Linked DNA regions of Leisingera sp. NJS204. The protein of the gene in region 2 binds, or shares a complex with, the protein of the main gene of each other region. Links are inferred from orthologs where the notes say so. Each region holds a gene or a part of one and is shown on either strand. Other genes may lie near its edges.

What was found.
Region 1: the proteins of rpsG (region 2) and tig are in contact, whole or in part, in a crystal structure (PDB 3GTY), measured with the Thermotoga maritima proteins. The link is inferred for Leisingera sp. NJS204 from one-to-one orthologs. Residues at the interface, in WP_004081843.1 of Thermotoga maritima: Lys34, Lys52, Lys55, Glu59, Arg62, Gln63, Glu66, Asn67, Lys69, Val71, Arg95, Ala109, Lys110, Lys111, Gly112, Arg113, Pro114, Glu117, Glu121, Ile124, Ala125, Tyr127, Asn128, Asn129, Thr130, Gly131, Lys135, Asp139, Arg142, Met143; in WP_004081061.1 of Thermotoga maritima: Glu122, Val124, Val129, Leu130, Tyr133, Glu188, Gly259, Ile262, Tyr263, Glu266, Ser270, Glu273, Gln274, Glu277, Arg308, Gln311, Ile312, Ser315, Tyr316, Glu325, Arg329, Arg336, Leu363, Phe366, Trp367, Arg373, Leu377, Arg381, Leu384, Glu387.

What each region holds. Positions count from the first base shown.
Region 1 is NZ_CP035417.1:2,173,410-2,176,614, forward strand. What follows is about bases 319-3,205. They hold tig (trigger factor), read right to left. Parts: upstream 2,485-3,205; coding sequence 1,153-2,484; downstream 319-1,152. Other genes in these bases: ETW24_RS10645 (hypothetical protein), read left to right, coding at 319-407; ETW24_RS10650 (HTTM domain-containing protein), read left to right, coding at 404-1,087; ETW24_RS10660 (porin), read right to left, coding at 2,681-3,205. Outside these bases: more of ETW24_RS10645, read left to right, coding at 1-318. UniProt on the Bacillus subtilis protein: Involved in protein export. Acts as a chaperone by maintaining the newly synthesized protein in an open conformation. Functions as a peptidyl-prolyl cis-trans isomerase.
Region 2 is NZ_CP035417.1:3,580,828-3,583,965, forward strand. Bases 319-3,138 are described here. They hold rpsG (30S ribosomal protein S7), read right to left. Parts: upstream 2,054-3,138; coding sequence 1,583-2,053; downstream 319-1,582. Other genes in these bases: fusA (elongation factor G), read right to left, coding at 319-1,564; rpsL (30S ribosomal protein S12), read right to left, coding at 2,069-2,440; ETW24_RS17485 (putative rhamnosyl transferase), read left to right, coding at 2,827-3,138. Outside these bases: more of fusA, read right to left, coding at 1-318.

The DNA.
Region 1 (3,205 bases), 1.4 Mb from region 2 along the record:
CGTCCTGGCGTTTCTTCAAATCGGTGGACCCGTCGCCACGGGTGGAATGGGCCATGCTTGCCAATGCCGCCAGCACGCCAGCCCAATGGCATGAATTCCGGCCGCGCCCGCAGCACCTGGCGCCCTGGGAAATGGCCTGCCGGATGCTGTGGAACCCGCGCTGGAACGAAAACCTGTTCCTGGTCAGCTGCGCGGAACGGCTGACGCTGGCGCCATCCGGCCACAGCCAGCAGGAAATCCTGCGCCGCATCACCGCCGAGCTGGAGCGCACATTGCCGCCCGCTGCCCGGCTGCCCTATCTGCAGTTCCGGCTGGTTTTTACCGACCGTGCCGAGGATGGCCAGCTGGTCAAGGCTGTCACCTACCTATCCGACCCGTTTCTGATTGCCGGGATGGCATTTGCATGAGCCTGGAGATGGCCTTGCGCATGACCGAGATCCTGCTGGCGCTCGCTTTTCTGCAGCAAAGCGCCGAACATCTGGCGGGCTTCCGGAATGAACAAGTGATTTACGGGCCCCGCCTGGTATTGTCCGGGTTCCTGCTGTTCGGCATTGCCACGCCTTGGATGCTGCTGGGACTGCTCGGAACTGGCCTCATGATCCTGCAGCGCTTCCAAGGCCCGTATAACGGCGGCAGCGACAAGATGAGCCTTCTGGTTCTTTGCTGCCTCACTGCAGCCCGCTGGCTGCCCTCCGAACAGTGGCAGGAATACGCGTTCGCCTATCTCGCCGGGCAGCTGGTGATTTGCTACTTCATTTCCGGCCAGGTGAAGATCGTGAACCCCGAGTGGCGTTCCGGCCGCGCGCTTCAGGACGTTTTCCGCTTCTCCGCCTACCCGGTCAGCGAGGACCTGCGCGGGCTGGCGGACCGCCCGCGGCTGCTGTGGGCCATGGGCTGGGCCGTGATGTCGTTCGAGGTGCTGTTTCCGCTGGCCCTGTTCAGCCGCGAGGCATTGGTGCTGGCGCTGTTCACCGCCGCGCTGTTCCATCTGGCCAATGCCTGCCTGTTCGGGCTGAACCGGTTCTTCTGGATCTGGCTGGCCGCCTATCCGTCCTTGTTTTGGCTGCAGGACCGGGTTGTTCTGTAAGGCCGGCCGCAACGAAAAAGGCCGCCCCAAAGGCGGCCTTTCCGTAACGCGGTCGGCAGAGAGGATTACTCCTCGTCCAGCGCCTCGACAGCTTTCTGCAGATCGTCCTTGGAGACTTCTTTCTCCGTAACCTTCGCCTGCTCGACGATGTGGTCGACAACCTTGTCTTCAAACAGCGGCGCGCGCAGCTGCTGCTGCATCTGGGCGTTCTGCTGGATGAATTCAAAGAACTGGCGTTCCTGGCCCGGATACTGACGCGCCTGCGCCATGATCGCCTGGGTCATTTCGGCGTCGGTCACTTCGACTTCGGCTTTCTGGCCCAGCTCGGCCAGCAGCAGGCCCAGGCGCACGCGGCGCTCGGCCAGGGTGTTGTGCTCGTCGGTGGTTTCGATCTCGGGGTGATCGTGGCCTTCGACTTCCGGGTTGTCCTCGTGCCACAGCTGATGCGCGATCTGCTTGGCTTCGGCCTCGACCAGCGACGGCGGCAGGTCAAAGGAGACCAGAGTGTCCAGCTGGTCCAGCAGCGCACGCTTCATCACAGCACGTGCTGCACCGGCATATTCGGCTTCCAGACGCTCGGTGATCTGGGCTTTCAGCGCATCCAGATCGTCAGCGCCGAATTTGGTGGCCAGTTCGTCGTTGATCTCGGCCGCTTTCGGGGCTTTCACCTCTTTCACGGTGCAGGAGAACACGGCTTCTTTGCCTGCCAGATGCTCGGCGCCGTATTCTTCCGGGAAAGACACGGTCACGTCTTTTTCTTCACCGGCTTTGGAGCCGATCAGCTGCTCTTCAAAGCCAGGGATAAAGGAGTTGGAACCCAGAGCCAGCGGGTAGTCGTCGCCTGCGCCGCCTTCAAAGGCTTCGCCGTCGATCCGGCCGACGAAGTCGATCACAACCTGGTCGCCGTCTTCCGCAGCCGCACCGTCTTCGCGGGCTTCGAATTCCTTGGCAGTGTCTGCCAGGTTGGTCAGCGCTTCGGTGACGGCTTCTTCTTCTGCCTTTACAACCAGCTTTTCCAGCTCAACACCGGAGAAATCGACCTCGGGGATTTCCGGCAGCGCCTCGTAGGCCAGCTCGACGTTGACGTCGTCGCCTTCTTTCCAGTCTTCGTTGGTCATTTTCACGTCGGGCTGCTGCGCCGGACGGTCGCCGCTGTCCTCGAAGTGCTGGTTCATGGCGCCGTCAACGGCTTCCTGCATGGCTTCGCCGATCAGGCGCTGGCCGAACTGCTTTTTCAGCAGTGCCATCGGCACCTTGCCCTTGCGGAAACCTTTCATTTCGACTTCCGGCTGTGCTTCGACGAGCTTGTCGTTGACCTTCGCGTCCAGCTCGGCAGCCGTGACGGTGATGGCGTAGCCGCGTTTCAGACCTTCGTTCAGCGTCTCGGTGACCTGCATCCTATACCCCATAGAGATTCGGGGCGCGTGCGCACAGGCGCCCCCAGACAATTTGCGGTCTTCTATTTCCCCCGGCGCCCCGGCGCAAGAGGCATTGCCGGTTTACCGCGCAATCCCGCGGATTTCCGGGCCGCACAACAGAAAAACACGCCCGCAAAGGGGCGTGTTTTCCGTTCTGCAACCGAGGGAGGAAGGTTCAGAACTTCCAGCGGGCACCGGCCAGGATCACATTGGCATCCTGATAGGTGGCGGCGCTGGTATCAGCATAGGAATAGTCACGGTAGGCCAGATAGGTTTCGACATTGTAAGCGTCGATCTTCTGGACCGCGGCAATGCCCCAGGACTCGGCGCTGTCACCGGCGGTCACCATGTCCGAACCATCGTAGTAATCAACCGAGAACGCGGTGGAGCCCGCCGCGATCAGATCCGCCTTATAGCCCAGCTTTGCATAGGCATAGGTGCCCGCAATGTCGCGCTCGCCCGCAGCCAGGTTCAGCGACAGGCCGGTTGCCTTGTGCAGCACTGCGAAGGAGCCGGAAATATCGCGCTGGTCGGCCTTGCCGGTTTCTTCGGTCCAGGAGGCGCCGATGCCGCTGTCGATGGCAAAACCTGCCGCGTCGTCATTGGCCCAACGCACCGCCACGTCATAGCTTTCGCGGTCGTTTGCGTCCTTCAGCACGTCAGTGCCGTAAGAGGTGGACAGGGTGAATCCCGCAAGTTC
Region 2 (3,138 bases):
CGGCGAACTGGCCCGAACCACCCGACTGTTTCTTGTGGGTGTAGGAATGCTCGACCTCTTTGGAGATGGTCTCGCGGTAGGCAACCTGCGGCGCACCGATGTTGGCTTCGACCTTGAATTCCCGCTTGAGACGGTCAACCAGGATGTCCAGGTGAAGTTCGCCCATGCCCTTCATGATGGTCTGACCGGACTCGATGTCGGTCTCGACGCGGAAGGACGGATCCTCGGCAGCAAGACGCTGCAGACCCTGGGACATTTTCTCCTGGTCGGCCTTGGTCTTGGGCTCAACCGCGATTTCGATAACCGGATCGGGGAAGGTCATGGTTTCCAGCACGACCGGATCGTTGACAGCGCAGATGGTGTCACCGGTTGTGGTGTCTTTCAGACCTGCCAGCGCGATGATGTCGCCCGCGAACGCTTCCGTGATCTCCTCACGGTTGTTCGAGTGCATCATCATCATCCGGCCAACGCGCTCTTTCTTGCCTTTGGTCGAGTTCAAGAGCGTGTCGCCCTTGTTCAGGACACCGGAATAGATCCGGGTAAAGGTCAGCGAGCCGACAAAGGGGTCGTTCATGATTTTGAACGCCAGGCCGGAGAAGGCCATGCTGTCGTCCGCACGGCGGGCGATGTCACGGACTTCTTCTTCGTCACCGGGTTTGAAGCCCATGTAATCAACAACGTCCAGCGGGCTGGGCAGATAGTCGATCACAGCGTTCAGCAGCGGCTGCACGCCTTTGTTTTTAAACGCAGAACCGCCCAGAACCGGCACAAAGGCCATTTCCAGCGTGCCTTTGCGCAGCAGTTTGCGCAGGGTCGGCACGTCAGGCTCTTCGCCTTCCAGGTAAGCTTCCATGGCGTCGTCGTCCATTTCGACGGCCGCCTCGATCATCTTACCGCGCCATTCGTCAGCCATGTCTTTCAGGCTGTCGCGGATCGGTGCTTTGATCCACGATGCGCCAAGGTCTTCGCCCTGCCACAGCCATTCTTCCATGTTGACCAGGTCAACCAGGCCTTCCAGCTCGGTTTCGGCGCCGATCGGCACACCAACCGGAACCGCGCGGGCGCCGGTGCGGTCTTCGATCATTTCAACGCAGTTGAAGAAGTCAGCGCCGATCTTGTCCATCTTGTTGACGAACACCATGCGCGGAACCTTGTAGCGGTCAGCCTGACGCCACACGGTTTCGGTCTGCGGCTCAACACCGGCGTTGGCGTCCAGAACACAGACAGCACCGTCGAGAACCGCCAGCGAGCGTTCAACTTCGATGGTGAAGTCAACGTGGCCGGGGGTGTCGATGATGTTCAGGCGGTGCTTGGGCGAGTCAGCGGTTTCACCGTCTTCGGTGCGTTCCCAGAAGGTGGTGGTCGCAGCCGAAGTGATGGTGATGCCGCGTTCCTGCTCCTGCTCCATCCAGTCCATGGTGGCTGCACCGTCGTGCACCTCACCGATGTTGTGGGATTTGCCGGTGTAATACAGGATGCGCTCGGAGCAGGTGGTTTTACCTGCATCGATGTGCGCCATGATACCGAAGTTACGGTACAGTTCTAGCGGATAGTCGCGTGCCATAGGTCTAGGTCCTCCGGCTTACCAGCGGTAATGGCTGAAGGCTTTGTTCGCCTCGGCCATCTTGTGGGTGTCTTCGCGCTTTTTCACTGCGGTGCCACGGGACTGGACAGCGTCCATCAGCTCGCCTGCAAGGCGCTCTTCCATGGTGTTTTCGTTGCGCTTGCGCGCAGCAGTGATCAGCCAGCGGATTGCCAGTGCTTCACGGCGCTCGGGGCGGACTTCAACCGGCACCTGGTAGGTGGCACCGCCCACACGGCGCGAACGGACTTCGACCGAGGGTTTGATGTTGTCGAGAGCTTCGTGGAACACTTCAACCGGAGCGCGCTTGATTTTGCCTTCAACGCGGTCAAAGGCGTTGTAGACGATACGCTCTGCGACCGACTTCTTGCCGTCGATCATCAGGTTGTTCATGAATTTGGTCAGAACGCGGTCGCCGAACTTGGCGTCGGGCAGGACTTCGCGTTTTTCGGCGGCGTGACGACGTGACATATCAGCCTCTCCTTCTTACTTAGGACGCTTGGCGCCGTACTTCGAACGGCGTTGTTTACGGTCTTTAACGCCCTGGGTATCCAGAACACCGCGCAGGATGTGGTAACGGACACCCGGAAGGTCTTTTACCCGGCCGCCACGGATCAGAACCACAGAGTGCTCCTGAAGGTTGTGGCTTTCACCGGGGATGTAGGAGATCACTTCGAAACCGTTGGTCAGGCGGACCTTCGCAACTTTCCGCATAGCGGAGTTCGGTTTCTTCGGTGTGGTGGTGTACACGCGGGTGCAGACGCCGCGCTTCTGCGGGCACTGCTCGAGGTGCTGGGACTTCGAAACTTTGCGTTTCGGCTGACGCGGCTTGCGGATCAGCTGCTGGATCGTTGGCATTCAGGTTTTCCCCGTTTTCGCAACACTGTCATGCACGCCGGCGCGTGCGGGTGATTTCGCTGCACTTGTGCGTCCACAAGCGCAAAAACCGCAATCGCTCCCATTCCGAGGTGAGACGACGCGGTGAGGTTACAGAGGGCCCGGGTGGTAAAAGTGCCCAAGCCTTGAGCCACTGCAATTTTGAATTCGGCTTTCGAAGAATACACTCCGGGTGCCGGATAAGCGCGCGTATATGGGGAGTCGCCAAGGTTGTCAACAGCGGGCGGGGGCCGCCCTGCCGCCGGCAGGTCTGCACGCGTGTCCGCGCGCCCTGCCCGCCCTTGCCCGCGGCAAGGCTGAGCGGCATAGTCGCGGCGGCAGCGCTTTAGTATAAGACGGATTTCAGAATGCAAGTCATCGGATTGTGCCGGTTTTCCTATCCGGCCATCGGCGGGTTCCAAGTAGAGCATGAAACGATTGAGGAGCGGATTGCCTATCTCTATGCCGAAGCCCGGATGGAGGAGCGGTTCCGGCTGCTGGAAACCGTCGCTCTGCCCTGCCTGCGGGAGCAGACTGATCAGGATTTCGACCTGATCATGGTAATCGGCGACAGCCTGCCGCAGGTTCACCGCGACCGGCTGCAGGATCTGATCGCGGACATACCGCAAATCCAGCTTCACGCAGAGCCGCCGCGCAGGCATCGCGAGGTGATGAAAGAT